DNA from 4 places in the Streptomyces sp. NPDC056160 genome. Region 4 is predicted to be linked to each of the others. Evidence: riboswitches for the same ligand, from Rfam matches in the RefSeq annotation. Region 4 holds a riboswitch; each other region holds the start of a gene.

The links. A riboswitch is a leader RNA that binds a small molecule or an ion and turns the genes downstream of it on or off. The one in region 4 is predicted to bind cyclic di-AMP.
Positions count from the first base shown of each region.
Region 1: another riboswitch for cyclic di-AMP. It lies ahead of ACFC02_RS33045 (transglycosylase family protein); the one in region 4 lies ahead of ACFC02_RS00760 (M23 family metallopeptidase).
Region 2: another riboswitch for cyclic di-AMP. It lies ahead of ACFC02_RS16225 (peptidoglycan DD-metalloendopeptidase family protein); the one in region 4 lies ahead of ACFC02_RS00760 (M23 family metallopeptidase).
Region 3: another riboswitch for cyclic di-AMP. It lies ahead of ACFC02_RS00980 (C40 family peptidase); the one in region 4 lies ahead of ACFC02_RS00760 (M23 family metallopeptidase).

Region 1 is NZ_JBHJUW010000126.1:5,108-12,515, reverse strand. It holds gene ACFC02_RS33065 (SurA N-terminal domain-containing protein) at 1-192, shown strand, start outside; gene ACFC02_RS33060 (nucleoside triphosphate pyrophosphohydrolase) at 388-1,413, shown strand; gene ACFC02_RS33055 (cytochrome P450) at 1,524-2,810, shown strand; gene ACFC02_RS33050 (transglycosylase family protein) at 3,090-4,265, shown strand; cyclic di-AMP (ydaO/yuaA leader) riboswitch at 4,448-4,613, shown strand; gene ACFC02_RS33045 (transglycosylase family protein) at 4,618-5,361, shown strand; gene eno (phosphopyruvate hydratase) at 5,687-6,967, shown strand; gene ACFC02_RS33035 (septum formation initiator family protein) at 7,131-7,408, shown strand, end outside.
Region 2 is NZ_JBHJUW010000037.1:21,790-29,197, reverse strand. It holds gene ACFC02_RS16240 (GNAT family N-acetyltransferase) at 1-3,010, opposite strand, end outside; gene ACFC02_RS16235 (HPr family phosphocarrier protein) at 3,214-3,495, shown strand; gene ACFC02_RS16230 (GntR family transcriptional regulator) at 3,698-4,357, opposite strand; gene ACFC02_RS16225 (peptidoglycan DD-metalloendopeptidase family protein) at 4,627-5,385, opposite strand; cyclic di-AMP (ydaO/yuaA leader) riboswitch at 5,398-5,559, opposite strand; gene ACFC02_RS16220 (pitrilysin family protein) at 5,814-7,202, opposite strand; gene ACFC02_RS16215 (pitrilysin family protein) at 7,199-7,408, opposite strand, start outside.
Region 3 is NZ_JBHJUW010000002.1:32,600-40,007, forward strand. It holds gene ACFC02_RS00965 (DUF397 domain-containing protein) at 71-301, opposite strand; gene ACFC02_RS00970 (helix-turn-helix domain-containing protein) at 337-1,197, opposite strand; gene ACFC02_RS00975 (ATP-binding protein) at 1,418-1,876, shown strand; gene ACFC02_RS00980 (C40 family peptidase) at 1,972-2,445, opposite strand; cyclic di-AMP (ydaO/yuaA leader) riboswitch at 2,449-2,630, opposite strand; gene ACFC02_RS00985 (ANTAR domain-containing protein) at 3,079-3,438, shown strand; gene ACFC02_RS00990 (alpha/beta hydrolase) at 3,690-5,279, shown strand; gene ACFC02_RS00995 (lysophospholipid acyltransferase family protein) at 5,382-6,104, opposite strand; gene ACFC02_RS01000 (DedA family protein) at 6,400-7,026, shown strand; gene ACFC02_RS01005 (DUF6153 family protein) at 7,103-7,408, shown strand, end outside.
Region 4 is NZ_JBHJUW010000001.1:151,497-158,904, forward strand. It holds gene ACFC02_RS00745 (mannosyltransferase family protein) at 1-1,255, shown strand, start outside; gene ACFC02_RS00750 (dihydrofolate reductase family protein) at 1,411-2,592, shown strand; tRNA gene ACFC02_RS00755 (tRNA-Met) at 2,639-2,712, shown strand; cyclic di-AMP (ydaO/yuaA leader) riboswitch at 3,106-3,263, shown strand; gene ACFC02_RS00760 (M23 family metallopeptidase) at 3,275-4,378, shown strand; gene ACFC02_RS00765 (aldo/keto reductase) at 4,468-5,412, shown strand; gene ACFC02_RS00770 (PrsW family intramembrane metalloprotease) at 5,469-6,869, opposite strand; gene trmB (tRNA (guanosine(46)-N7)-methyltransferase TrmB) at 7,089-7,408, opposite strand, start outside.

The sequences.
Region 1 (7,408 bases), on a different contig from region 4:
CTCGCGGCGAAACTGCACACGGACCCCAGCCGGCCGGCCTTCTGGAACGCCCTGTCCGCCGCTTCCCGCGAACTCCACGTCGACGTGAACCCGCGCTACGGCGCCTGGGACGTGCAGAAGGGCGGCGTCGCGGCGAAGACACCGTGGCTGCGGGACGTCTCGACGCCGCCCGCCACGCAGCAGACGGCCTGACGCACGCCGCCGCGCAGCGGACGGCCTGTCGCGCGCCCGCCGCGCAGCGGACGCCCTGACGCACGCCCGCCGCGCAGCAGACGGACTGACGCATGCCGCCGCCGGGCGGACAGCCTGCTGACCGGCGGGGCGCACGCGGGCCCCGGCCTGTGGACAACTCCTCGGGCCGTCGGCGGCGTGCGTTACGTTCGAAGCGTGAACACGACCTCCGCCCACACCACCGGGGCCACCGGGACCGCCCCCGCCGGACGCATCGTCCTGCTCACCACCAGCCACCGGGTCGCCCCCGGCCTGCTGTCCTGGCCCGCCTGGCAGGCGCTGCGCACGGCCGACCGGGTGCTGTGCGCGGACGGGGCGCACCCGCAGCTGCCGTATCTGCGCGAGGCGGGCGTCACCGTGGCCGAGGCCTCGCCCAGCGCCGAGGAACTGGTCGGCGCCTGCGCCGGCGGTCGTACGGTCGTGGTCGTGGCGACGGGTGAAGGTGAGCCCGCCCTCACCGACGGCCTCGCCCGGCTCGCCGGCTCCGGCCGCCTCGCCATGCCGGAACTGGAACTGCTCCCCGCCTCCTACGACCTGCCCGGCGCACGCCTGCTCGACCTGGTGCAGGTCATGGACCGCATCCGCGCCGAATGCCCGTGGTCGTCCCGGCAGACCCACCAGGGCCTGGCGAAGTACGGCATCGAGGAGGCGTACGAACTGGTCGAGGCGATCGAGGACGGCGACCGGGACGCACTGCGCGAGGAGCTGGGGGACGTCCTGCTCCAGGTCGTCTTCCACTCCCGGATCGCCGAGGACGACCCCGAGGCCCCGTTCTCCGTCGACGACGTCGCCGCCGGCATCGTCGCCAAGCTGATCCACCGCCATCCGCACGTCTTCGGCGAGGAGAGCGCCGCGACACCGGAGGAGGTCAAGGAGCACTGGCGGCGCACCAAGGCCGAGGAGAAGCAGCGCGCGTCCGTCACGGACGGCGTACCCCTCCACCAGCCCGGCCTCGCCCTCGCGGCGAAACTCGCGTCCCGGGCGCGCACGGCGGGGCTTGACGTACCGCTGCCCCAGGGCGAGGACATCGGCTACGAACTGCTGGCCCTGGCCGCCCGCGCCGAGGCGGAGGGCACCGACCCGGAAACAGCCCTGCGAGCTGCGGCGCGCGCCTACAGAGACGCGATCAAGCAGAAGGAGACGGAGAAGGAGAGGGGGGAGGAGAAGGGAGAGGAGGACTGAAGTTCCCCCGAGGCGCGCGGGGAACCGCACGGCCGGCTCCCCCCCCCACGGCCCCCACCCGACGACGCCACCTCTGCGCCCTTGCACCCCCGGCGACTACTGTCGCCCCCATGCACGACCAGCCGGACACCCCCTCCTCCGCCACCACCCCGCCCCCTCTCTTCACCTGGGAATTCGCGAGCGACCCCTACCCCGCGTACGCCTGGCTGCGCGAGCACGCCCCCGTGCACCGGACCCGGCTGCCCAGCGGAGTGGAGGCCTGGCTGGTCACCCGGTACGCCGACGCCCGGCAGGCCCTGGCCGACTCCCGGCTGTCCAAGAACCCCGCCCACCACGACGAGCCCGCGCACGCCAAGGGCAAGACGGGCATCCCGGGCGAGCGCAAGGCCGAGCTGATGACGCATCTGCTCAACATCGACCCGCCGGACCACACCCGGCTGCGCCGCCTGGTCAGCAAGGCGTTCACGCCCCGCAGGGTCGCCGAGTTCGCGCCGCGCGTGCAGGAGCTGGCCGACGGCCTCATCGCCTCCTTCGCCGGGCGCGGGACCGCCGACCTCATCCACGAGTTCGCCTTCCCGCTGCCCATCTACGCCATCTGCGACCTGCTCGGCGTCCCGCGCGAGGACCAGGACGACTTCCGGGACTGGGCGGGCATGATGATCCGGCACGGCAAGGGGCCCCGGGGCGGGGTGGCCCGTTCGGTGAAGAAGATGCGCGGCTACCTGGCCGAGCTGATCCACCGCAAGCGCGAGGCCCTGCCCGCCGAGCCCACCCCGGGCGAGGACCTCATCTCCGGCCTGATCCGCGCCTCCGACCACGGCGAGCACCTCACGGAGAACGAGGCCGCCGCGATGGCCTTCATCCTCCTGTTCGCCGGTTTCGAGACGACCGTCAACCTCATCGGCAACGGCACGTACGCCCTGCTCACCCACCCCGGCCAGCGGGAGCGGCTGCAGACGTCCCTGGCCGGTGGCGACAGCGGCCTGCTGGAGACCGGCGTGGAGGAGCTGCTGCGCTTCGACGGGCCGGTGGAACTGGCCACCTGGCGGTTCGCCACCCGGCCGCTCACCCTGGGCGGGCAGGACATCGCCGCGGGCGATCCGGTGCTGGTGGTCCTCGCCGCCGCCGACCGCGACCCGGAGCGGTTCGCCCACCCCGACACCCTGGACCTCGGCCGCCGCGACAACCAGCACCTGGGCTACGGCCACGGCATCCACTACTGCCTGGGCGCCCCGCTCGCCCGCCTGGAGGGCCAGACCGCGCTGGCCACCCTCCTCACCCGGCTGCCCGACCTGCAACTCGACGCGGACCCGGCCGACTTGCGCTGGCGCGGCGGACTCATCATGCGCGGACTGCGGACCCTGCCTGTCCGTTTCACCCCGGCACCGCCCGCCTGACAGTGGCCGGAAAATGATCCCCCGGGGGGCTCTACACCCCGTGCCGGCAGCAGTAAAGATGACACACGCTCAACTATGTGATGTTCACGTGATCTGCGCGGCATTAACTTGTGACAAGTGATCGTCACCCGATACTTTCACCCATCAGCGTGACGCCGGGGCGTCCCCGCCCCGCCGCCGCGCGGTCACTGCTGTCGTGCGAAAGGTCTCCGCATGCTCTCCGGGAACGGTCGTCACCGTCGCCCCCGTCAGGCTCCGGCCCTCATCGTCGCCGCCGGAGTGACCGGATCGGCCATCGCCATCCCGCTGGTCGCCGCCAGTGGCGCGAGCGCGGCCGACGGCACCACGTGGGACAAGGTGGCCCAGTGCGAGACCGGCGGCTCCTGGAGCGCCGACAACGGCCACGGCTACTACGGCGGTCTGCTGCTGACCCAGGACGACTGGGAGAGGTACGGCGGCCTGTCCTACGCGCCGAGTGCCGACCAGGCCAGCCGCTCCCAGCAGATAGCCGTGGCCGAGAAGATCCTCGCCGACCGGGGGCCCGGCGCCTGGCACACCTGCGGTCTGCTCACCGGGCTCACCAAGAGCTCCGGTGCGGCCCATGTCGACACGGGCGTGGGCGGCGACTCGTCGTCCTCGAACTCGAAGTCCGGCTCGAACGGCGCCAACGGGTCCTCCGGTTCGTCGCACTCCTCCGGATCAACCGGAACGAGTGGGAAATCCGGAACGTCGGGATCATCCGGAACCTCCGACGGCACCGGCCGGTCCGACGACTCCGACGGCTCAGGAGGTTCCGACAGCTCCGGCGTGAACGACCCCGGTCTGTCCGATGATTCGCAGAGCGGTGCGGGCGACTCGTCCGGTTCGTCCGACCCTTCGGCGAACACCGACGGGACTGCCGGCTCGTCACACGGGACCGGTGCGCCGGGCAACTCCACCACGAAGCCCTCCCCTTCGGGCTCTTCGGACTCTTCGGGCTCCTCGGATACTTCGGGCTCTTCATCTCCGAACCAGGGCAACTCGTCCAAGTCCGACACGTCCCACGCACCGGGCACGTCCGAGGGCACCCCCTCGGCGGGCGCCGGCGACACCGGCGGCTACGGCAACTCCGGTTCCGCCGAGGACTACAGGCAGACCGCCGGCTCCTCGGCCCTCGTCGACACCGGTGCGCTCGGCGGCGGCCGGCACCGCGGCGGCAGCGCCGACGAGGGCGCCACGGAGGGCCGTACGGGCGGCCGGCACGCCTCTCGTGACGGAGGCGCCGCACACACCGCCTCCGCCGCCTCCTACACCGTCCGCACCGGTGACTCCCTCACGTCCATCGCCGACTCCCTTGACCTCCACGGCGGATGGCACGCCCTCTACGACGCGAACAAGGGTGCTGTCGGCGCCGACCCCGACCACATCGTCGCCGGTCAGAGCCTGGATGTCCCCACTGAAAACACCCAGAAATAGGGGGAGTTCAGGTCACACTTCGCGCCGAATGTCCCATTCGGTGAAAGTGTGGGATGAGTCTCAGAAGCCCTGATCGTCTTTGAAATCCGGCGGATCACCTGTCTACGGTCATGACCGCTCGCCACCGCGAGCCCCGGCTGCCGCAACGCCGAATCCTGCCAGCGGCCGTACGGGAACAGTCGTCGCTTCGAGCGCCGTAGGCAGGAGCGGGGGACCCAAGGTAAGTGCCGCGCCGGGAAGTCGACCGGAGCGGCTGGGGGTGAAGCCGTGCCTCCCCAAAGGCACGGCCGGGCAACTCAACCGGCCCGAACCCGACAGCTCACCTCGCAGGCGTCGGTGAGGGGATCCTTCCATGCTGTTTTCCGGCAAGGGCAAGCATCGTCGTCCGTCCAAGGCCACCCGCGCCATCGCACTCGCCGGTGTCACCGGCGTCGCCGTCGCCGGCCCGCTGATGGCGGCCGGCAACGCCTCCGCCGCCACCTCCTCCGAGTGGGACGCGGTCGCCCAGTGCGAGTCCGGCGGCAACTGGTCCATCAACACCGGCAACGGCTTCTACGGCGGCCTGCAGTTCACCAACTCCACCTGGGCCGCGTACGGCGGCACCGCCTACGCCTCGCGCGCCGACCTGGCGAGCAAGTCGCAGCAGATCTCCGTCGCCGAGAAGGTGCTCGCGGGCCAGGGCAAGGGTGCCTGGCCGGTCTGCGGCAAGGGCCTGTCCGGCGCCTCCTCCAGCGGCGGCAGCAGCTCGTCGTCGTCCTCGTCGTCCTCCTCTTCCTCTTCGTCCTCCTCCTCGTCGTCCTCGTCGTCCTCGTCGAGCAGCAGCTCCAAGAGCAGCACCTCGACCCGTTCGACCGAGCAGCGTGCCGCCGACCGTTCCGAGACGCGTCCGGCCCCGAAGAAGACCGTCACCACCCCGACCGGCAAGAAGGTCAAGAAGGGCGACGGCGAGTACAAGGTGGCAGCCGGCGACACCCTCAGCTCCATCGCCGCCGAGCACGGCGTGCGGGGCGGCTGGGAGAAGCTGTTCCACCTGAACAAGGACATCGTCGACGACGCCGACCTCATCTACCCGGGCCAGCAGCTGCACCTGAAGTGACAGCGGCCCGCTAGCAGGGCCCCAGGCCCTCCCCAGGCGCGGCCCCCATCATGGAGGCCGCGTGGGGTCACCCCCCCGTCCCCACGGGCTCCCCGCCCCGGTGCGTGTTCCCCCGTACGCACCGGGGCGGGGCTTTTTCGCTTTCCGTTCGTGTCCCCGTCCCCGCGCCCTTTGTTCCGTACTGGAACAATGTGTACCGTCACCCTGTCCACGGGACGGTCGGTCGGCCGACCGGCGGCCCGGGACGGTTAGGCTCTAGTCGCAAGGCACCGCCGCAAGGCAGCCGCCCCGCACTTTCAGCGTCACATCCACGAAGGAGATGCTCGTGCCGTCCATCGACGTCGTCGTAGCCCGGGAAATCCTGGACTCCCGAGGCAACCCCACGGTCGAGGTCGAGGTCGGCCTCGACGACGGCAGCACGGGTCGTGCCGCCGTCCCGTCCGGCGCCTCCACCGGCGCCTTCGAGGCCATCGAGCTGCGCGACGGTGACCCGAACCGCTACCAGGGCAAGGGCGTCGAGAAGGCCGTCCTCGCCGTGATCGAGCAGATCGGCCCGGAGCTGGTCGGCTACGACGCCACCGAGCAGCGCCTGATCGACCAGGCCATGTTCGACCTGGACGCCACCGACAACAAGGGCTCGCTCGGCGCCAACGCCATCCTCGGCGTCTCGCTCGCCGTCGCCCACGCCGCCTCCGAGGCCTCCGACCTCCCGCTCTTCCGCTACCTGGGCGGCCCCAACGCGCACCTGCTGCCGGTGCCGATGATGAACATCCTGAACGGCGGCTCGCACGCCGACTCCAACGTGGACATCCAGGAGTTCATGATCGCCCCGATCGGCGCGGAGTCCTTCTCCGAGGCCCTGCGCTGGGGCACCGAGGTCTACCACACCCTCAAGAAGGTCCTGAAGAACAAGGGTCTGGCCACCGGCCTCGGCGACGAGGGCGGCTTCGCCCCGAACCTCGGCTCCAACCGCGAGGCCCTCGACCTCATCCTCGAGGCCGTCAAGGAAGCCGGTTACGCCCCGGGCGAGCAGATCGCCCTGGCCCTCGACGTCGCCGCCTCCGAGTTCTACAAGGACGGCAAGTACCTCTTCGAGGGCAAGGAGCGCTCCGCCGCCGAGATGACGGAGTACTACGAGGAGCTGGTCGCGGCCTACCCGCTGGTCTCCATCGAGGACCCGCTGTTCGAGGACGACTGGGCCGGCTGGAAGGTCATCACCGACAAGCTCGGTGAGAAGGTCCAGCTCGTCGGTGACGACCTGTTCGTCACCAACCCCGAGCGCCTGGCCCGTGGCATCGAGGAGGGCACCGCCAACGCCCTGCTGGTGAAGGTGAACCAGATCGGTTCGCTGACCGAGACCCTGGACGCCGTCGAGCTGGCCCAGCGCAACGGCTTCAAGTGCATGATGTCCCACCGCTCCGGTGAGACCGAGGACGTCACCATCGCCGACCTCGCCGTCGCCACCAACTGCGGCCAGATCAAGACCGGCGCCCCGGCCCGCTCCGAGCGCGTCGCCAAGTACAACCAGCTGCTGCGCATCGAGGAGATCCTCGACGACGCCGCGGTGTACGCCGGCCGCAGCGCCTTCCCGCGCTTCAAGGGCTGAGCCGCACCACGCCTGAAGGGCTGAGCCGCACCACGGCCGGGCCGAGCCGCAAAGGGTGAGGCTTCGCCAGTCGTCCGTACGTCCCCGCACCCGGTCCCGTACCGTGTCCGGGGACGTACGCGCGTGTGCGGCACGTACGAGGTGACCAACGGGAGGCGCGACGATGGCCGTGAAGGACCGGGACCGGTTCTCCACCGCGACCAGGCTCAGGCTGCTCGGCGAGCAGACCGCGGCCCGTGTCTACCGCTCCCAGACCCGGCGGCAGGCCCGCCGGTCCCGGCTCACCGGGCGCGCCGCGCTGCTCGCGCTCGTCGTGTGCTCGCTGGTGGTCGCCCTTGCCTACCCGATGCGCCAGTACGTCGCCCAGCGCGCCGACATCGCCGACCTCAGGCGGCAGAAGGCGCAGGCACAGCAGCGGGTCGAGCAGTTGCGCGACCTGAA
Region 2 (7,408 bases), on a different contig from region 4:
GGGAGGCGGCTCCGGCGAGCCCGAAGGAGAGCACCGCGCCGGCCGCCGGGTCGATGACGGACCGTACGACCGTGTCGACGCCCCTGGGCGCCATCGTCTGCACCACCGGCCGCACTTCCTGCGGGGTCCCGAACAGGTCCGTCAACTCCGCGTAGGCCCGGCGCAGTTGCTCCTCGCCGGCCAGGTCGAGGCGGACGCCTCCCAGGTCGGCGCGGTGGCGCAGGTGCGGGGCGGTGGCCTTCAGGGCTACCGGGTAGCCGAGGGTGCGGGCGGCTGCGGCGGCGTCGTCGGGGGTGGGCGCGGGTACGGCACGGCGGACGGGGATGCCGTAGCGGCCGAGCAGCGCGCAGGTCTCCTCCGTGCCGAGGGTGAGGCCCTGGTCGCGCGCGAGCAGGCCGCCGATGAGGTCGGCGGCGCCCTTCTCGTCGATGTCCTCGTACTCGGGCACCTTGCCCGGGTCGGCCGCCTCCCGCCGCCACTGCCCGTACCGGACGGCTTCGGCGAGCGCCCGCACGGCACGCTCGGCGGCCGGGTAGGCGGGGATGAGCCGGGGGCCGCCGGGCGGGGTGGGGGCGGAGACGGGGGCGGGGGTGGATCCGGGGACGGCTGGGGCAGGGGTGCGGCCGGGGGCGGCGGTGGCAGTGGCGGCCCGGCCGGGGACCTCGGTGGCGGGGGGCGATGCCGGGTACGGACCGGCGCCGGGGGACGAGACCGACGGGGAGCTGGGGGCGGCCGGTGAGCCGGCAGTGGCGGGTGATCCGGAAGCGGCTGGTGGGCCGGGCACGGCGGGTCGGCGGGGCACGGCGGGTGAGCCGGGAACGAGGGGCGAACCCGGAGCAGCGGGTGAGCCGGGAGCCGCTTGTGAGCCAGGAGCAGCGGGTGAGGCGGGAGCCGCTTGTGAGCCAGGGGCCGCCGGTGAACCGGGAGCCGTCGGTGAACCGGGAGCGGCTTGTGAGCCAGGAGCAGCGGGTGAGCCGGAAGCGGCCGGGGAGCCGGAAGCGGCCGGGGAGCCGGAGGCGGTCGGGGTGCCTGGAACGGCCGGGGAGCCGGGAACCAGGGGCGAACCCGGAGCCGTCGGCGTGGCGGGCTGGGGGCCCGTGCTGGCTGCCGCCGACAGGGCCTCCGCGAGGCCGCCCAGTTCGACGTGGACCACCAGCACCGGCTTGCCGGGGCTCGCTTCCGCGGCCGACCGCAGCGCCTCGGCCAGGGCGGCGTCCTCGGCGGCCCCCTCCCCGAGTGCGGGTATCGCGGTGACCACCACCGCGTCGCTCGTCTCGTCGGCGAGCGCCCGTGCCAGCGCCGTGCGGAAGTCCTCCGCCGACGCGGCCGTCGTGAGGTCCAGCGGCGGCTGCGGGCGCAGGCCCTCCGCCAGGCAGCGGTCGTAGGTGAGCACGCCCAGCGACTCGGAGTTGCCGAGGATCGCCACCCGGGGCCCGGCGGGCAGCGGCTGCCGGGCCAGCAGCAGTCCGGTGTCGACCAGCTCCGTGATGGTGTCGACCCGGATGACGCCGGCCTGCCGCAGCAGCGCGGACACCGTCGCGTGCGGCAGGCGTGTGGCCCGGACGGCGTGCCCCTGCGGGCCCGATCCGGCCCCCTGCACGACGACGAGCGGCTTCGCCGCCGCCGTGCGCCGGGCGAGGCGGGTGAACTTGCGCGGGTTGCCGATGGATTCCAGGTACATCAGTGCGACGTCGGTGTCCGGATCGTCGTACCAGTACTGGAGGACGTCGTTGCCCGAGACGTCCGCGCGGTTGCCGGCGGAGACGAACGTCGACACGCCCGTCACCCCGGTCACCCCGCCGCCGCGCCGGTGCAGCCGGGAGAGCAGGGCGATGCCGATGGCACCGGACTGGGCGAACATGCCGATCCGGCCGGGGCGGGGCATCGCGGGGGCGAGCGAGGCGTTCAGCCGGACCTGGGGCGAGGTGTTGACGACGCCGAAGGCGTTGGGCCCGACGATCCGCATGCCGTACGTGCGCGCCTGCCGTACCAGGGCGCGCTGGCGCTCCCGCCCCTCCGGGCCGCTCTCGGCGTACCCGGCGGAGATCACGACGAGTCCCTGCACGCCGTGCTCACCGCACTCGGTGACCACCTCGGGGACGTGTGCGGCCGGCACGGCGACCACGGCGAGGTCGACCGGCCCGTCGATCTCCCGGACCGAGCGGTGTGCGGGCACCCCGTCGATCTCCCCGCGCGCCTCGCCGAAGGCCCGGTTGACGGCGTACAGCCGGCCCGGGAAGCCGGCTTCGCGCATGTGGTCGAGGATGCTGCGGCCCACGCCCCCGCGGGTGCGGCCCACTCCGATGACGGCGACCGAGCCCGGCGTCAGCAGCCGCCGCACCGACCGCGCCTCCGCGCGCTGCTCCCGCGCGCGCTGCACGGCCAGCGAGCGGTCGGTGGGCTCGATGTCGAACTCCAGGCGTACGACGCCGTCCTCGAAGCTGCGCTTCTGGGTGAACCCGGCATCGGTGAACACCTTGATCATCTTGTTGTTGGCGGGCAGCACCTCGGCGGTGAAGCGGCGGATGCCGCGCTCGCGGGCGACGGCCGCGATGTGCTCCAGGAGGGCGGAGGCGACCCCGCGGCCCTGATGGGCGTCCTGCACCAGGAAGGCGACCTCGGCCTCGTCGGAGACGGGGGGCGCGGGCGCGGCGCGCCCTGCGGCAGGGGCGGTGGGGGGCGACGGGCGGTCGGAGGCGGCCGCTCCCGCCGTGCCGACGCGGTCGTAGCGTACGGTGGCGATGAACTCGCCGCCGATCGTGGCCGCGAGTCCCACCCGGTCCACGAAGTCGTGGTGCGTGAAGCGGTGGACGTCCTTCGCGGACAGTCGCGGGTACGGCGCGAAGAAGCGGTAGTACTTGGACTCGTCAGACACCTGTTCGTAGAAGCTGACCAGCCGGTCGGCGTCCTCGGCGGTGATCGGGCGGATCCGCGCGGTGCCGCCGTCGCGCAGCACCACGTCGGCCTCCCAGTGCGCGGGGTACTCCTGCCGGTCCGACGAGGTGTGCATGGGCCCCAGAGTACGGCTCGCGTCCGACAACGGCGCGAGGCAGTCTGTGGGGGACACGCGTGAAGACACGCCCGGGGCGGAGCCCCGCCGGACCGAGGCCGCGGTCCGGCGCCGCCGGGGCACCGGCTCCGGTGCCGTCCGGGACGAGCTTCACGTATGGGAAACTGGTCTAGACAACCTGAAACACTGAAGGGCAGCATCACATGGCTGAGCGCCGCGTCAACGTCGGCTGGGCCGAGGGCCTCCACGCCCGCCCCGCTTCCATCTTCGTCCGGGCCGCCACGGCCTCAGGGGTCCCCGTGACGATCGCCAAGGCCGACGGCAACCCCGTCAACGCGGCCTCCATGCTGGCCGTCCTCGGCCTCGGTGCGCAGGGCGGCGAGGAGATCGTCCTCGCCTCCGACGCCGAGGGCGCGGACGCCGCCCTTGACCGGCTGGCCAAGCTGGTCGCCGAGGGGCTCGAGGAGCTTCCCGAGACCGTCTGACCGGTCGCCGGTCGCGGCGGGGCGGCACATATCGCATACGGAAACCGCGTCGTCCCCGTCTTTCCGGGCGGCGCGGTTTCCGTACGGCCCCGGTGGCGGGAAATGCGGAGCGCATCGGGGACGCCTGAACCAATTCAAGGCAGCGTGAATACCGCCCCGGGCAACCCCTCAGGCGATTTCCTCTTTGTATACGGCAGTCGTGTTAATTCCGTCCGGCCGATGTGTTGAGGGGACGTTTCAGAGCCCTCACTCGGTGTGCGGCGGTCACCCGTTCGGCGTGCAGGGCGGCGAGCGCACGGGCGCGTCCGGTGTCGCCGCGTGCCACGGCGTCCGTGATCGCCCCGTGCTCGGCCCACGCCTCCACCGGGTCGGCCGGGTCCGGCACCCCGTACATCCAGGCGATCTTGTGCCGCAGCTGCGCCAGTACGGTGCTCAGCGCGGCGCTGCCGCAGGCCTGGGCCAGGGTCTCGTGGAACCAGGCGGCCAGGGACCGCAGCTCCTCGCCGCCGCCGCTCACCGCTCGCTCCTGCCCCAGCCTGACCAGGCCGCGCAGCACCTTCAGATGGGCCTCGGTGCGCCGCTGGGCGGCCCGTGCGGCACCCAGCGGCTCCAGCAGGAGGCGCATCTCCAGCAGGTCGGCGGCCTCCTGCTCGGTCGGCTCGGCGACGCAGGCGCCCGCGTGCCGCCGGGTCACGACGAAGCCCTCGGCCTCCAGGGTGCGCAGCGCCTCGCGCACGGGCACGCGCGAGACGCCGTAGCGGCGCGCGAGGACTTCCTCGGTGAGCCGGGTGCCGCGTTCGTGGACCCCGGCGACGATGTCGTCCCGGATCGCCGTGCACACCGCGTGCGCCGGAACGCGCATGACCGACCTCCGCATTGATCCCCGTGGAACTCCCGCGATGAACGCGTGTTCCGTGACTCTATGGCAACGCGCGGGAATTTCCGACGGCGTGACGGAATCCGGGGATATTTTTTGGACAGTACGGAAGCACGGAAGCACGGAAGCACGTAAGCACGGAAGTGCGGAAGTGCGGAAGTGCGGAAACAGGCGCCGGAATGCGGAGAGCCCCGGCCGGTGGGCCGGGGCTCTGCCTGACGGTCAGCGCTTCACGCCTTCGGGCGGGTGCCGCCTCAGACGTGCACGCCGTGCTTGCGGAGGTAGGCGATCGGGTCGACGTCCGAGCCGTAGTCCGGGGCGGTGCGCGCCTCGAAGTGGAGGTGCGGGCCGGTGGCGTTGCCGGTGGCGCCGGACAGGCCGATCTGCTGACCTGGCGTGACCTGCTGGCCCACCGAGACGCCGATGGACGACAGGTGACCGTACTGGGTGTACATGCCGTCGGCCATCCTGATCACGATCTGGTTGCCGTACGCCCCGCCCCAGCCGGTCTGCACGACGGTGCCGACGCCGACCGCGTGCACCTCGGTGCCGGCGGCGGCGTGGAAGTCGATGCCGGTGTGGGAGCCGGAGGACCACAGGGAGCCGCCGGTCTTGTAGCCGGTGGAGACGTAGGAGCCGGTGATCGGCGGCACGAAGGTGTTGAGGCGCCGGCGCTCGGCCTCGCGGGCGGCCCGCTCCTTGGCCTCGCGCGCCTTCCTCGCCTGCTCGGCGGCCCGCTTGCGCGCGGCCTCCTCGGCCTGCTTCTGCCGGGCCGCCTCCATCTGGGCGGTGGCCTGCGCGTCGACCCGTTCGGCCACGGTGTCGCCGAGGGTGACGACCGGGGTGAGCCCGGTGTCCGCCGGGGCGGGGGTCTCGGCGGCGAGCGCCGGGGAGGCGGCGAGGGTGCCGATGACACCGGTGGTGGTGAGGGCCGCTACGCCCGCCGCGCGGGCGGTGGTGCGCTGCATCCGGCTGGGGCGACGGTGCTTCCCGGTGGCGCGCGTGAACGCCATGTGGTGGCTGGTCCTTTCCTTCCCTCTCGCCTACCGGGTTAGCTGACGGGTTCGGAGCAGGAAGGTCTCCTACGGGCCCCGCGCGCGGCGCGCGGTGTCCGATTCACCCCAGGGACTGCGTGGGTCCCCGGCTCCCCTGGCTCGCGCCGTACGGGGACTCGGCGATGACTGTCCGGTGCCGCGGGTGCGGCGCACTGCCCGACGAACAGCCGGACCGACGCTAGACGGGGCCGCTTCCGCATCCCAAACGGATCCGGGTTTTTGTAGCGCAGCCCACAGGGCAGACTGGCGGTCTCTCCCGCAATCCGGACATCACGGGGCCCTGGTGACGCCTCGGTCACCAGGGCCTCCCGCGTACCTGACTCTCGGTCTTCTCCGGGGCTCCCGCGCAGCTGCCTCTCGGTCACCCCCGCGGCTCCCGGCGTTGGTTACTCGGCGGCGACGACGGTCACCGGGCCGGCGCCGACGGCTTCGACGGGCTCCCTGATCTGTGCCGCGTCACCGACGAGAACCGTCACCAGCCGGTCCACCGGGAACGCGCTGACGACCGCCGCGGTGGCCTCCACCGTGCCGGTCTCGGCGAGCTGCTGATAGAGCGTCGCCTGGTAGTCGTCCGGCAGGTGCTGCTCGACCTGGTCGGCCAGCGTGCTCGCCACGGCGGCGGCCGTCTCGTACTTGAGCGGCGCCACACCGACGAGGTTCTGCACGGCGACGTCCCGCTCGGCCTCGGTGAGCCCCTCGGCGGCGAGCTTGCGCAGCACCGTGAAGAGGTCGTCCAGGGCCGGGCCGGTGTTGGGCGTGTCGACCGAGCCGCTGATCGCGAGCATCGCCGCGCCCGTGCCGTCGGGCGCGGAGCGCAGCACCTGGCCGAACGAGCGCACCCCGTAGGTGTAGCCCTTCTCCTCGCGCAGGACGCGGTCCAGGCGGGAGGTGAGGGTGCCGCCCAGGCAGTAGGTGCCGAGCACCTGGGCGGGCCACACGCGGTCGTGCCGGTCGGGTCCGACGCGGCCGATGAGCAGCTGCGTCTGCACGGCGCCGGGCCGGTCCACGATCACCACACGGCCGGTGTCGTCGGCGGTGACCGGCGGCACGGGCCGCGGCTCGGCCGGCGAGCCGGTCCAGGCGCCCAGGGTCTCGCCGAGCAGTTCGCCGAGGTCGATGCCGGTGAGGTCGCCGACGACCACGGCGGTGGCGGTCGCGGGCCGCACGTGCCGGTCGTAGAAGGCGCGGACGGCGGACGCGTCGACGGCGCGGACGGTCTCCTCCGTGCCCTGGCGCGGCCGCGACATGCGCGTGCCGGCCGGGAACAGCTCCTTGGAGAGTTCCTTGGCGGCGCGGCGGGAGGGGTTGGCCAGCTCGTGCGGGATCTCGTCGAGCCGGTTGCGCACCAGCCGCTCGACCTCGGACTCGGCGAACGCGGGCGCCCTGAGCGCGTCGGAGAGCAGACCGAGCCCCTTGGCCAGGCGGGAGGCCGGGACCTCCAGGCTGAGCCGTACGCCGGGGTGGTCGGCGTGGGTGTCCAGGGTGGCGCCCGCGCGCTCCAGCTCGGCGGCGAACTCCTCGGCGGAGTGCTTGTCGGTGCCCTCGGAGAAGGCCCGCGCCATGATGGTGGCGACGCCGTCCAGGCCGGCCGGCTCGGCGTCCAGGGGCGCGTCGAGGAGCACCTCGACGGCGACGACCTGCTGGCCGGGTCGGTGGCAGCGCAGCACCGTCAGGCCGTTGTCCAGCGTGCCGCGCTCGGGGGCCGGGAACGCCCACGGCCGGGCCTCGCCCGCCTGGGGGCGGGGGTGGAAGTCCATGGTGGCCAGCTCGGTCACTTCGCCGTCTCCTCGGTGTCTTCGCCGGCCGCGGCGTCCGCGTCCGGTGCCTGCTCCTGTGCGTCGGGGGCGGTCGGCTCGTAGACGAGGACCGCGCGGTTGTCGGGGCGCAGACGGGCCTTGGCGACCTCCTGGACCTCCTCGGGCGTCACCTCCAGTACGCGCTGGACGGCGGTCAGGGCGAGCTGCGGGTCGCCGAACAGGAC
Region 3 (7,408 bases), on a different contig from region 4:
CGGCGGACACGGCCGCGATTCGCCGGAGGGGAGAGGCCCGGGACGCGCCCGGACGCTGCCGTGAGGGTGCTCAGAGCCGGCGGGCCGCGGCGGTGAACTCCGCCCAGCTCCCCGGGGAGAAGAGCAGCGCGGGTCCGTCCGGGTCCTTGGAGTCGCGTACGGCGAGCAGCCCGGCGTACGGCTCGGCGGCAGGCCTGGCTGTCTCGACGCAGTTGTTCGCTCCCGTGCTGTAGCTGCTGCGCAGCCACCGCACGGCGTGCAGATCGGTCGTGGAAGGTACGGTCCGAGGCAGAGCAGACATGGTGCCTCCTTGACGTTTGCCGTGGTCGCGCGCCGTCACCTGTCCTGGCGCATCCCCGCGATGAAGTCCAGCGAGTCCTCGATCGACAGGGCATGGAACCGAAGGGTGTCGAAGGCCTCCGTGTAGGCCTCCAGGTCTTCTTTCCGTTCGAGATGGAAGCTACGCGTCAAGTGGTCAAGAACGACCACATCCAGATCAGAAGTGTTCGAAAATGAGAAGATGACGAAAGGGCCGGTCACGCCGATGTGCGCCCCGGCGGCGAACGGCAGCACCTGCAAGGACACCTGGGGCAGCCGCGCCGCCTCGCTCAGCCGCTCCAGCTGGCGGTCCATGATCTCGGGGCCGCCGACCTCCCGGCGCAGCACCGCCTCGTCCAGCACCGCGTTCAGCGTGAGCGGCCGGTCGGACCGCAGCACGGCCTGACGGGCCAGCCGCACCTCCACCAGCGCGTCCAGCCGGTCGTCGTCGAGTCCGTCCACGGCGGCCCGTGTCACCGCACGGGCGTACTCCGGTGTCTGGAGCAGCCCGGGGACGACCGAGGTCTCCAGCGTGCGCATCGCGCTCGCCTGTGACTCCAGACTGATGAAGTCGCGGTACGTCGGGGGCAGTACGCCGCGGTAGGCGTGCCACCAGTGGTGCCGGCCGTCGCCGTCGTCGGAGCCCGCCAGCACCAGCAGCAGTTCCCGCAGCTGGGAGTCGCGGACCGCGTAGGCGTCCAGCAGTAACCGCACATCGGCCGGTTTCACCCCGCTGGCGCCGGTCTCGATCCGGCTCACCTTCGACTGGTGCCAGCCCACGAGCCGGGCCGCCTCGCCGCTGGTGAGACCCGCGCCGGTGCGCAGGCTGCGCAGTTCGGCTCCGAGCTTGCGGCGGCGCACCGCGGGACCGTGCTGCATGGAACCGGCTCCTCACTACTTTCCCGGAAGGGCGTCAAATATGGTCTCCCGTCGCAGAGTTCACCGCTTCGAGGGACAGATATATGCACATCTCGGTGGATCGCCACCCGGGACCGGCCCGGTGGTGGCAACCTGACGGCGAACCACCAGTCCGGGACCGTACTCGAAACCATCCGCTCCGTGTCCAACCGCGGTCCCGCGGGAAAGGGACGACGTCGCCATGGCAGACCACCTGGAAGCATCCGTCACTCTGCCGAGCGATCCCGCCTCGGTAGCGGTCGCCCGAAGCTACGCGGTCGCCGCGCTGGCGGAGTGGGGCCTGCCGTCGGAGACGGACACCGCGGACACCGTGCGGCTCATCGTCTCGGAACTGGCCACCAACGCCGTACAGCACACCCTCGGCCAGTCGCCCACCTTCAGGGTGGACCTCGTCCTCGACCGCGACGAACAACTGCGCATCGGGGTCACCGACAGCCACCCGCGGTTCCCCAGACGACTGCCGGCCGCTGTCCAGCAGGACAACGGCCGGGGCATGGTGATCATCCGGTGGCTCACCGCGGAGTGCGGCGGCAGGGTGACCGTGCGGCCCACCCGTGAGGGCGGCAAGACGGTCAGCGTGGACCTCCCGTGGCCGGTGCGCACCCACCCGGTCACGGCGACGGGACGGCAGGAGCCCTAGGCGTACGGCCCTGCCGGCGGCTTCGTCGGTGTCCCCGACCGCTGCCCGGGGGCGGTGGCGGCAGTCGCCGGGACCGCCGCCGCTTGCCGGGTGGGTCAGCTGACCCGGCCGTACCAGACGCTCCTGCTCCAGATCCTCTCCAGTTTCACCACGTCCCCGGTCTTCGGCGCGTGCCAGATCCTGCCCGAGCCGGCGTAGATGCCGACGTGGTAGACGTACGAGCCGGAGTGGAAGAACACCAGGTCCCCGGCCCGGCGGCTCCTCGAGGAGATGTGCCGCGACTTGTTGTACTGCTGCGCGGCCGTGCGGGGCAGCTTCTTGCCCGCCCTCTTGAAGGAGTACAGCGTCAGACCGGAGCAGTCGAACCTGCGCGGGCCCGTTGCGCCCCACTGGTAAGGGGAGCCCTTCTTGGACGCCGCGATCTGCAGCGCCTTCGTCGCCATGGTGGCGGCCGAGGCGTCGGAGGCGACGCCGGGCACCACGATCGAGCCGCCGACGGCGGCGAGGGTCAGGGCCGAGGCCGTGCCGGCCCGGGCCATGAGCGACGGGACACGATTGAGCGCAGTCATGCGCAACCCTTCGTCAGCCGCCTGTGAAGGATGACCTGTCGGATTCGGGCTGGCGAAGTAGCCCGGCCGCCCGCAGGCGGCTTCACCCCAAGGGCTGCTCGGCCCGGTCATGGCGTGACCGTGCCGGCGACCCGTCGTGCTCGGGTCCTCCACTCCTGCCGATCCACTTCCGTCGACCGATCATCCGGGCGGCGGCAGGACTCGGCGTCCGCCCGGACCGCCCCGCCGTTGTGGCGGGGGCTTGTCGTCAGACAGGGATCTTCACCTATGGATGTCAGAAAATCCCAACGGAACGGGTCCTTTGTGCTGTTACTCACCCCTCGCCCGTTCGGGTGGACGGTCGTGCGCTCGAACGACTGTCCGTGCACCCCGCAAGCGCAGGACCAGCAGCGGAAGATGCCGTTCCGCCATCCGGGCATGCGCGCCGTGCAACCCGAACGGCCCCGGAAAAAGGACGTTTGCCTACGCCGAAAGGGGGTACCCCATTTGGGCCGTTTCGGCCCTCGTCGGCCGCAGGTGCCGGGGCACTGCGGCACGAGGGGGTCGGCGCCGCCCGCCTCCGGTCGTGCGCGGGGCCCTCATGCAGCAAGCTGGAGGCGGAACTCCGGCCGTTCGACGACCCAGGGGATCTCCATGGCGTTCTTCGCGATGTCCAGGCGGCACCCGCTCCAGCCGCTGTCCGTCACCGACCTGGTGGCGGAGCACGAGCGGCTGCACGAGGAGATCGACCAGTTGCAGCGCGCCCTGACGTCGCACGCCGTCATCGACCAGGCCATCGGGGCGCTGGTGGCCGTCGGACGCGTCCCGCCGGACGGTGCCTGGCGGGTCCTGCGCGAGGTCTCGCAGCGCACCAACACGAAGGTGCGCACGGTCGCCGAGCACATCCTGAAGTTCGCCCAGGGCGGTGCGCTCTCGGACACCGAGCTGGAGGAGCTGAGGCGGGCGCTCGACCGCCAGGCCGCACGCGGGTCCGCGCGCCGCTGCGCGCCCTGAACAGCCTCCGAGCCCTCCCGGCGCGCCGCCCCCTCCCCGCGCCCTCCCCGCGCGCACAGCGCCCCGCCCTGCCCGCGCGCACGGCGCCCCGCAGGGCGCGCGCCGACCCGGCTCCGCTGAGCGGAACACCGTACGCCGGTTATCGGATTGGCAAAGAAGGTCAACGACCCCTGTTCTCAGACACCTCACAGCCGGAAGGATCCGCCGTACTCGATTCGCAACGATGTACGGGGAGGTCCCACTTGAGGGTCATGAGACCGAAGAACCGGGCTGTCGCGCTCGGTTCGGCCGGCGCGCTGGTGACGGCGACCCTGATAGCCGGCGCCGTGGCGGCCCCCGCGGCCAGCGCGGACAGCCGCCACGGCCAGGACCGTGAGGCCCGGGGCGCGGCGATCGCCGCGGACCGCGCCGCCGGGGCCGGCATCGACTGGCAGGACTGCCCCGCCGACTGGGGGCTGGCCAAGCCCATCCAGTGCGGCTACGTCTCGGTGCCGCTCGACTACGCGCACCCGTACGGCAAGCAGATCAAGCTCGCCGTCGACCGCATCGGCAACACCGGCACCAAGGGTGAGCGCCAGGGCGCCCTCGTCTACAACCCGGGCGGACCGGGCGGCTCCGGTCTGCGGTTCCCCGCCCGGGTCACCGCCAAGAACCCCGTCTGGGCCAACGTGGCCAAGGCCTACGACTTCGTCGGCTTCGACCCGCGCGGTGTCGGCCACTCCACGCCCATCTCCTGCGCGGACCCGCAGGAGTACGTGAAGGCGCCCAAGGCGGACCCGGTGCCCGACTCCGAGGCCGACAAGCGCGCCCAGCGCAAGCTGGCCCGCGAGTACGCCGACGGCTGCTACGACCGCACCGGCCGCGCGATGCTCGAGCAGATGACGACGCCGAACACCGCCCGCGACCTGGACGTCATCCGCGCCGCGCTCGGCGAGAAGAAGATCAACTACCTGGGTGTCTCCTACGGCACCTACCTCGGGGCCGTCTACGGCACACTGTTCCCGGGCCACGTGCGCCGGATGCTCGTCGACAGCGTCGTCAACCCGGCCCAGGAGAACATCTGGTACGAGGCCAACCTCAACCAGGACATCGCCTTCGAGGGCCGCTGGAAGGACTGGCAGGACTGGGTCGCCAAGAACGACGCCAGCTTCCACCTGGGCACCACCCGCGCCGCCGTCCAGGCCAAGTGGCTCCAGCTGCGCGCCACCGCGAAGAAGCACCCGATCGGCGGAGTCGTCGGCCCGGCCGAGCTGCTCGGCTTCTTCCAGAGCGCCCCGTACTACGACTCCTCCTGGGTGCCGGTGGCGACGGCGTTCAGCAAGTACTTCGCCGGTGACGCCCAGCCGCTGATCAACGCCGCCGCCCCCGACATGAGCGACATCGCGGGCAACATCGCCACGGAGAACAGCAACGCGGTCTACACCGCCGTCGAGTGCGCCGACGCCAAGTGGCCCACCAGCTGGCACAAGTGGGACCGGGACAACACCCGGCTCAACGCCCAGTACCCGTTCCTGACCTGGTCCAACGCATGGATGAACCTGCCGTGCGCCACCTGGCCGGTCAAGCAGCGGACCCCGCTGGACGTCAAGACCGGCAAGGGTCTGCCGCCGGTCCTGATCGTGCAGTCCACACGCGACGCCGCCACCCCGTACCCGGGCGCCGTCGAGCTGCACAAGCGCTTCAAGGGCTCCCGCCTGATCACCGAGAAGGACGCGGGCTCCCACGGCGTGACCGGTCTGGTCAACCCGTGCATCAACGCGCGGGTGGACGCCTACCTGCTCACCGGTGAGGTGGACCGGGCGGACGTGACCTGCGGACCGCACGCGACGCCGAAGCCGTAACACCGGGCACCGCGCGCGAAGGGGCGGCCGGATCTGCCCGGCCGTCCCTCCGTCACGTCCGCCGACGCCGCCGGCCGGGCCCCCGGCCCGCCGGTGAGCGGGTCAGCGGGGCCGCGGGAACCTGCGTTCCCGGCCGCTCTCGGCGACGGCGGCCTGCTCGGCCTTGGCCACGGCCGCGTACTGATCGACGTACTCCTGCCCGGACAGGGACAGGACGGCGTACATGATTTCGTCGGTGACGGCGCGCAGGATCGCCTTCTCGTCCTCCATCCCGGCGTAGCGGGAGAAGTCCAGGGGACGGCCGAAACGGATGACCACGGGGTGGATCCTCGGGACGACCCGGCCCGGGGGCTGCGCCTCGAACGTGCCGATCATCGCGCAGGGGATCACCGGCACCCCGGCCTTGAGCGCCAGCACCGCGACACCGACCTTGCCCTTGTAGAGGCGGCCGTCGTGCGACCGGGTGCCTTCGGGATAGATGCCGAGGAGTTCGCCCCTGCCGAGCACCCCGAGGCCCTCACGGACGGCGGCGCGGCCGGCCTCCTTGCCGGACCGGTCGACCGGGATCTGGCCGGCGCTGCGGAAGAACGCGGCGGTGAGCCGGCCCTTGAGGCCGGGGCCGGTGAAGTACTCGGCCTTCGCCAGGAAGGTGATGCGCCGCTTGAGGATGGCGGGCATCAGGAAATGGTCCGAGAAGGACAGGTGGTTGCCCGCCACGATGGCCGGACCCGTCTCCGGCACGTGCTCCAGCCCCTCGATGCGCGGCCGGAAGAACAGCCTCAGCAGGGGACCCAGCAGGACGTACTTGAGCAGGTGGTAGAACACGGCTCGCCCCTCACTCACAGGCCCGCGCGCGTCCGCGGCCGTCCATGACCGCGTCCGGCGGGACGCATCCCGGCCCTTCGACTTTACTGACGCGCGGTCAGTCGGGTGTCCCACACGGACGGACCGATCGCCGTGGAGTTCGCGGGCAGCCCGGTGAGGAGCGGATCGCGGCACTGCTCGGCATGCCGGACGGGCCCATTTGCGGACGTCTGTCCGCTGACCGGACGGCGCACGGCGGCTCCTGCGGCGCGGTGCCTGCCGGGGGCCGCCTGCCCGGCGTCGTACCGTGGAGGGCATGGCTCCTCCGCTTCCCGGTCCGCTGGAGCACCTGGCACCGCTGCTCAGCCACTACGGCTACCTGGCCGTCGGTGGCGTCGTCCTCGTGGAGGACTTCGGCATCCCCGCACCCGGCGAGACGATCCTGATCGCGGCCGGCGTCTACGCCGGAGCGGGCGAGCTGAACGTCGTGGCGGTGGCCCTGATCGCGTTCGCCGCCGCCGTCATCGGTGACAACATCGGCTACCTGATCGGCCGTTTCGGAGGACGTGCCTTCGTCCACCGCTGGGGCAAGTACATCTTCCTGACGCCGAAGAGGTTCGAGGCGGCCGAGCGGTTCTTCACCCGGCACGGCGGCAAGATCGTCACGGTGGCCCGCTTCATCGAGGGGCTGCGCCAGGCCAACGGCATCATCGCGGGCACCACGGGCATGCACTGGCTGCGCTTCCTCGCGTTCAACGCCCTCGGCGCGGCCCTGTGGGTGGGGCTGTGGGTCTCCCTGTCCTACTTCGCGGGCACGCACATCAACGCCGTGTACGACACCGTCAAACGGTACGAGGTGTACGTGCTGGTGGCGGTCGGTGTCCTCGTCGTCGCGCTGATCGTCCGGCACTTGCTGCGGCGCCGGCGGCACCAGGAGGACTGAGCGCCCGGGGCGCCTCGGCCCACCGCGGGACGGGGGGCGCCTCCTCGGGCGGCCGGCCCCTCCGTACGATGGGGCCATGACGTCCGGCGCCCGCACCCGCTCCTCGCAGCGCCGTGCCCGTCGGATGCTGCTCGTCCTGGCCGTGCTGGCCGGGGTGCTGGCGATGCACGGACTGGCGCCCGGCGGGATGTCCGCACCGGGACACCACGGGGCGATGACCCCCCAGAGCGCGATGAGCCACCAGGGCGCGAGGGGCCCTCAGGGCGCGACGGCAGCGCCCGCGAGGTCGGCGTCCGCGTCCGCTCACTCCCTGTCCGTGCGGTCCATGCCGTCCGTGGGGTCGGTGCGGTCCATGCCGTCCGTGCGGTCGGTGCGGTCCGTG
Region 4 (7,408 bases):
CCCGGGCACCCCTCGGGCGGACGGCACCCCCGCGCCGGACCCGGCCTCCGCCACCGGGTCCGCCCCGCCCGGCGGGCCGTTGCTGCGGCGAATAACCAGCCGGCTCACCCCGACCGACCTGCGCGTACTGCGCCTGTACCTCTTCACCCGCCTGGGACTGTGGCTCGTCGCCTACGCCAGCGCCTGGCTCACCCCCGCCGCCGGTTCGGACAAGACGCCCGCCACCTGGCTGTCCCGCTGGGAGCAGTGGGACTGGGTGCACTACCAGCACATCGCCCAGTACGGCTACTTCGACCCGTTCCCGGGCCTGGATCCCCCGCACGACAACCGGGTCGCCTTCTTCCCCGGCTTCCCCCTCGCGCTGCGCGCCGTCCACACCGTCGTTCCCAACTGGACCGTGGCCGGGCTGCTGATCTCCCTGGTGAGCGGCGCGGTGGCCGTGGTGGCCCTGGCCCGGATCGCCGGACTCGGCCGGCCGGCCGACGACGGTTCCGGTCCGCGGGCCGCCACCCTCCTGCTGTTCTCGCCCGCCGCGGTGTTCCTCGCCGCCGGCTACACCGAGGCGCTCTTCCTCGCCTTCGCCCTCCCGGCCTGGCTCGCGGCCAAGCACCGCAACTGGCCGCTCGCCGCTCTCCTCGGCGCGGCCGCCACCACCGTACGGATCAGCGGCCTGTTCCTGGCCGCCGCGATCGCGGTCGAACTCCTGATCGTCGTGCGCGCACAGGGCCGGGCGGGCGGCCCCTCGCTGCCCCGGCGGCTGCGCCCGCTGGGCTGGTGCCTGCTGCCGGCGGTGCCCGCCGCCGCGTACACCGGCTACCTGCGGGTGCGGACCGGGGACTGGATGGCCTGGAAACACGCCGAGGAGCGCGGCTGGTACCGCGACTTCCACAGCCCCGCCGAAGCCTTCCGCAACACCTGGAAGAACGCCTTCGGCCACCTCCAGAGCACCGGGTACGCCGTCGAGTTCCAGCTGGAGCTGGCCGCCATGGCCGTCGGCGTGGCGCTGCTGGCCGTGCTGCTGGTCCGCCGTCGCTGGCCGGAGGCCGTGTTCGTCGCGCTCAACCTGTGGGCGCTGGGCACGTCGTACTGGTACCTCTCCGTGCCGCGCGCCACCCTGCTCTGGTGGCCGCTGTGGACGGGCCTGGCCCACTGGAGCCTGCGGCGGCGCTGGGTGAAGGAGGCCTACGCCGGCGTGGTGGCACCGCTGACGGTCGTCCTCGCGGTCACCTTCACCTCGGGACGCTGGACGGGGTGACCGCCCCGGCGACCGGCGGGGTGACCGACCCGGTGGCTGACCAGGTGTCCTCGGTCTCCGGTCCGAAGGCGCACTCCCGTGCGGGCCGGGCTGGTAGAAAGCCCGAGGCGCCCCCACGCCTCCGAGCCCGTCCGTCGCCGAGAGAGAGCGCGCCGATGCCCTTCCCCTACGTCCTCCTGTCCGCCGCCGTCTCCCTGGACGGCTGCCTGGACGACACCGGCCCCAGCCGTCTCCTGCTCTCCGGCCGCGCCGACTTCGACCGGGTCGACGCGGTACGGGCCTCCGCGGACGCCATCCTGGTCGGGGCCAAGACCGTGCGCGCCGACAACCCCCGCCTGCTGGTCAACTCGCCCGAGCGGCGCGCGGCCCGACTCGCGGCCGGCCGGCCGGAGCATCCGCTGAAGGTCGCGGTCAGCGCCTCCGGGGAGCTGGACCCGCGGGCGCGCTTCTTCCGGACGGGCGGCGAGAAGACCGTCTACACGACGGACGAGGGCGCCGAACGCCTGCGCCGTGCGGGCCTCCCCGGCACCGGCACGAGCGTGGGCGCCGACACCGGCTCCGGCACCGGCACCGGCACCGTCTCCGTCGTGCCGCTGGGCGGCGAACTCGACTGGCGGCGGCTGCTGGCACACCTGCACGACGTGCGCGGGGTCCGCCGGCTGATGGTCGAGGGCGGCGGCACGGTGCACACCCAGCTGCTCCAGCAGCGCCTCGCCGACGAGCTGCAACTCGTGCTCGCGCCGCTCCTCGTGGGAGACCCGCGGGCACCGCGGCTGTTCGGGCCGGGCGCCTACCAGCGGGGGCGGCTGAGGCTGGTGGAGACGCGGGCCCTCGGGGACGTCGTCCTCATGCGTTACGAGCCCACGGAACCCGGCGCCGGAGGCGACGCCGCCCCCGCCGACCGGCACTGGCTGCGGATCGCGTGCGAGCTGGCCGGGGAGTGCCCGCCGTCGCGGACGGCGTTCAGCGTGGGCGCGGTGGTGGTGGCCGCCGACGGCACCGAGCTGGCGCGTGGCCACTCGCGCGAGGCCGGCGATCCGGTGGTGCACGCGGAGGAGGCCGCGCTCGCGAAGATCGACCCGGGGGACCCGCGTCTGCCGGGGGCGACGGTGTACAGCAGCCTGGAACCGTGCGCCCGACGCGCCTCCCGGCCGCGACCGTGCGCCCGGCTGATTCTGGACGCGGGGGTACGCCGGGTGGTCACGGCCTGGCGGGAGCCGGACACGTTCGTCGAGTCGGCCGACGGCACCGGGGTCCTGGCGCGCGAGGGCGCGGACGTCGTCGTCCTGCCGGAGTTCGAGAGCCGGGCCAAGGCGCCCAACCGCCACCTGCTGTGACGCGTGTGCATTCCACCCCCAGAATGACGTACACTGGTTTCACCGACGCGGGGTGGAGCAGCTCGGTAGCTCGCTGGGCTCATAACCCAGAGGTCGCAGGTTCAAATCCTGTCCCCGCTACTGAAGACTCAGGGCCGGAATTCGATGAGAATTCCGGCCCTGAGTGTTTTTCTCCGGCCGCCGGGTCATCGGCCGGGGTCGTCGGTCCGAGGCATCGACCCGGGTATCGCCCCGGATGCCGACCCGAGTCATCGTCACGTGTCGTGAGCGAGCGGTCCCCGTCCGCATAACAACTGACACACCATCAGTAAAACGCATGCAGGCGCCCTGGCTGGACGGCGCCCTTGAATGGCCTGAACTCAAGTCAACTTGCCCCGGTTTCATCACCTGTGAGACGTAGATCCTGGCCAAAAAGGTTTAATGATCAAGCCGGACGGCTTGGAATCGGAGCCCCGGGTCTATTAACGTTCGATAACGCAGCGCGGTCGTCCCAGCCGTCACCCGAGGCGGCTCCGTGCGCGCGCGCCGAATCCCGCGAGGGAACCGGGGAACCACCAACTTGGGGTGAATCGGGCGCCATCCGCCGTACGCACACGGCTGGTTGACGCGCGTAGGAGACCTTCCCGCTCCGAACCCGTCAGCTAACCCGGTAGGCGAGACGGAAGGAAAGGAGCACGCCCGCGTGGCGTCCAACCGGCCTGCCTCAGAAGCCCCGTCCGTGCCGAGCCGGCGCACCGAGCCCTTCGCCTACGGCGGCCGGCGCCCCGACGAGGGCCCCTGGGAGGAGTGGAACCCCACCGAGGAGTCCGTCCGTCCCGTCCGTGGCCGGCACCGGGTCGCCAAGCAGCGCGGCGGCGGGCTCGCCCGCAGCTCCACTGTGCTCGGCGTGGGCGTCATAGCGGCCGTCGGTGCGGGTGGCATGGCCAGCGCCAACACCGGCAAGCCGCCGGTCTCGATCGCTCTGCCCGACCTGCACGGCCTGCCCGCCGTGGGCGCCCTCTTCGACGGCTCCGGCCACGACGGCCCCGAGGGCTCCGCGACCGCGCTCAGCGACGTCACCGCGGCCCAGGCCGGCGCGGCGGACGAAGCTGACGCGACCGACGCGACGGAAGCCACCGGGACGACGGCGCAACACGCCTCCGACGCGGGCGAGGCGCTGCGCAACCGCATCATGGCCCAGGCCGAGCAGCAGCAGAACCAGGCCGAGGCGAAGACCAGGGCGGCCACGGAGGCGGCGGCTGCCGCGAAGGCCGCCCGGCAGGCCGAGCAGGCCGCCGCCCAGGCGAAGGAGGAGGCCGAGGCCAGGGCCGCCGCCGCGAAGAAGAAGGCGGAGGAGGAGGCCCGGAAGAAGGCCGAGGCGGCCCGGCTGGCCGCCCTCGCCAAGCAGTACACGCTGCCGACCTCCTCGTACACCCTCACCTCGACCTTCGGCCAGGCCGGCTCCATGTGGTCCTCCGGGCACCACACCGGCCTCGACTTCGCCGCGCCCACCGGCACCCTGATCAAGGCCGTCCACAGCGGCACCGTCACCGAGGCGGGCTGGGCCGGCGCCTACGGGTACCGCACGGTCCTCACCCTGGACGACGGAACCGAGCTGTGGTTCTGCCACCAGTCGTCGATCAACGTCACGGCCGGCCAGAAGGTGAGCACCGGCGAGGTCATCGGCCGGGTGGGCGCCACCGGCAACGTCACAGGCCCCCACCTGCACCTGGAGGTCCACCCGGACGGCCAGGCCGCCGGCATCGACCCGATGGCGTGGCTCCAGGGCAAGGGCCTCACTCCCTGACGGTCCGACCGGGTGGTTTGCGCAAGCTTTGCGCCGGCCACCGGCGGGGCGCGGAATGGAGCGCTCCGCCTTGGTCGTTGATGTGGGGCATGACTTCTCTGCGCAAGCTGGGCCCGTCCGACCTCGAGGTCTTCCCCCTCGCCCTCGGCGGCAACGTCTTCGGCTGGACCGCCGACCAGGCGCGGTCCTTCGCGGTCCTGGACGCCTACACGGCCGCCGGCGGCAACTTCATCGACACCGCCGACTCCTACTCGGCGTGGGTGGAGGGCAACCACGGAGGCGAGTCCGAGACGATCATCGGCAAGTGGGTCAAGGAGCGCGGCAACCGCTCCGACGTCGTCATCGCCACCAAGGTCAGCCAGCACCCCGACTTCCAGGGCCTGTCCGCGGCCAACATCAGGGCCGCGGCCGACGCCTCCCTCCAGCGTCTGGGAACCGATCACATCGACCTCTACTACACGCACTTCGACCAGCCCGAGGTACCCGTCGAGGAGATCATCGGCGCGCTCGACGAACTGGTGAAGGCGGGCAAGGTCCGGCACATCGCCGCCTCCAACATCTCCGCCGAGCGCCTGGCCGCGTCGCTGGAGTTCTCCGAGCGCGAGGGACTCGCGCGGTACGTGGCGCTCCAGCCGCACTACAACCTCGTCTCCCGTGACACCTACGAGGGCGCCCTGCGAGACCTCGCCGAGCGGGCAGGCCTTGCCGCCGTGCCGTACTACGCACTGGCATCCGGCTTCCTGACCGGCAAGTACCGGCCGGGCGCGACGGTCGACAGCCCGCGCGCCGGGGGCGCCGCCAAGCACCTGGCGACCGAGCGCGGCCAGAAGGTCCTCACCGCGCTCGACGAGGTCGCCCGTGCCCGTGGCACCGAGGTGGCCACGGTGGCCCTGGCCTGGCTGGCGGCCCAGCCGACGGTGGTCGCCCCGATCGCCTCGGCCCGGACGGTGGAACAGCTCCCCGCCCTGCTGGCGGTGGCGGAGCTGGACCTCACGGACGAAGAGGTCGCGCGGCTCACCCGGGCATCTGCCTGAGCCTCGCGGACCACGGCCCCCTGGCTGCGCGGTCTCACGGCCTCACGGCCCGTGGCTCACCGATGACTCCCGTACGGACTCTGCCCGTACGAAGGCTGCACGTGCGGGCTCTGCTGCCCGTACGGACCCTGCCCGTACGGAAGCGGCGGGCGGCCGTGAGGCTGTCCGTGCCCGTAGCCGTAGCCGTACAGGCCGTACGCCGGCCAGGGCGCCGCGAAGACGCGTACCGGCGGTGCGGTCATCCGTGCCGCGTGGTCCAGGGCGGGCTGGGCCACCTCGCGCCTGCGCCACAGTTCGTGCAGCAGTTCCCGCTCGCGCACGCCGAAGTCGGCGCCGACCCGCCCGAGGCGCCCCCGGCGGCGCAGGAACGCCAGCGAGGTCGCGTAGGCCTCGTACTGCGCGACGGTCCGCGCCGCGGGCTTGCCGAGGTGCCGGCCGGCGTACTCGCGGGCCAGCCGGCGCGCCCGCATCGACCCGAGGGCGAACGGTTCGGCGGGGGTGAGCCACCCGGCGGCGGCGTACGCGGGCAGTTCCTCGCGGATGGTGCGCAGCTCCCGCTGCCGGGTCCAGACGACCAGCCACGTCAGCAGCCCGAAGGCGGGCACCATGAAGCCGCCGTAGACCGCGAAGAACCCGAACCGGCCGAAGGTCGACGAGCCGTTCCAGAACGCGTGCATGCCCATCGCGAGCAGCAGCCCGGCCGGGGGCAGCAGCAGGCGGCGCCGGCGCCGGCGTTCTCCCGCGAGCGCGGCCAGGCCGAAGCCGAGGCCGGTGCAGACCGTGAAGAGCGGGTGCGCGAACGGCGACATGATCACGCGCACGAAGAAGGTCGCCGCCGTGACGGAGGCGATGCCCTGGCCGCCGGTCATCTGGTCGGTGCCGAAGGCGGTGCCGAGGTAGAGGATGTTCTCGGTGAAGGCGAAGCCGGTCGCGGTGACCCCGGCGATGACCACACCGTCGACGATGCCGGTGAAGTCGCGTCTGCGGAAGAGGAAGATCAGCAGGACGGCGGCGGCCTTCGCGGACTCCTCCACGACCGGCGCTATGACGGTCGCGCCGAGGGTGTCCGCGCCCACCGGGTCGGCGGTCGCGGTCGCGATCCACTTGGTCGCGAAGCTGTTGGCGACGATCGCGATCAGCGCCGCCGCGCAGGCGCCCCAGGCGAAGGCGAAGACCATGTTCCGCCAGGGGCCGGGGTCGACCCGGTCCAGCCAGCGGAAGGCGGCCGTCAGCAGCGGGACCGGCAGCACGGCCAGGCCGAGACCGACCAGGAACCCTTCCGTGCCGGTCTGCCGGCGGACCAGGGCCAGGATGACGAGCCCGGACAGCGCGAGCAGCGCGGCGAGGGCGCCGTAGCGCACCCACCGCCTGTGCCACCAGTGCGCGTGTCGCGGCCGGCCGTCGGCTATGGGCGGAGGACCGCTGGGATACGTCGGGTACGGGGGACAGGTGGCCACGTCATTGACCCTAACGAGGGAAGGGGACGATCGCGATGGTGCCGCGTCGCGTCGGCAGGGACCGGCGGCCCGGACCGGCGGCCCGGACCGGCGGCCCGGACCAGCGGCCGGGACAGCGGCCGGGACCGAAGACCGGGCCGGCGGTGGGTACTGGCGTTCGGGATTGGCGGTCGCGTCCCGGGGCCGGGACCGGGGCCGGGGCCGGGGTGCGGTGGTGCGTCAGGCGAGACCGGAGTGCCGGGCGGGGCGTTCGGCAGGGTGCTCGTCGCCGTGCGGTACGCGCCGGAAGAGCAGGTCGTTGACGAGGTGGCCCTTGTCCAGGCCCTGGCCCTCGAAGCGGGTCAGGGGGCGGAAGGCGGGGCGGGGCGCGTAACCGCCGTCGGGCCGCGTGTTCTCGAAGGCGGGGTGGGCGGTCAGGACGTCCAGCATCTGTTCGGCGTACGGCTCCCAGTCCGTCGCGCAGTGCACGACCGCGCCGGGCCTGAGCCGGGTGGCGGCCAGCGTCAGGAACTCCGGCTGGATCAGCCGCCGCTTGTGGT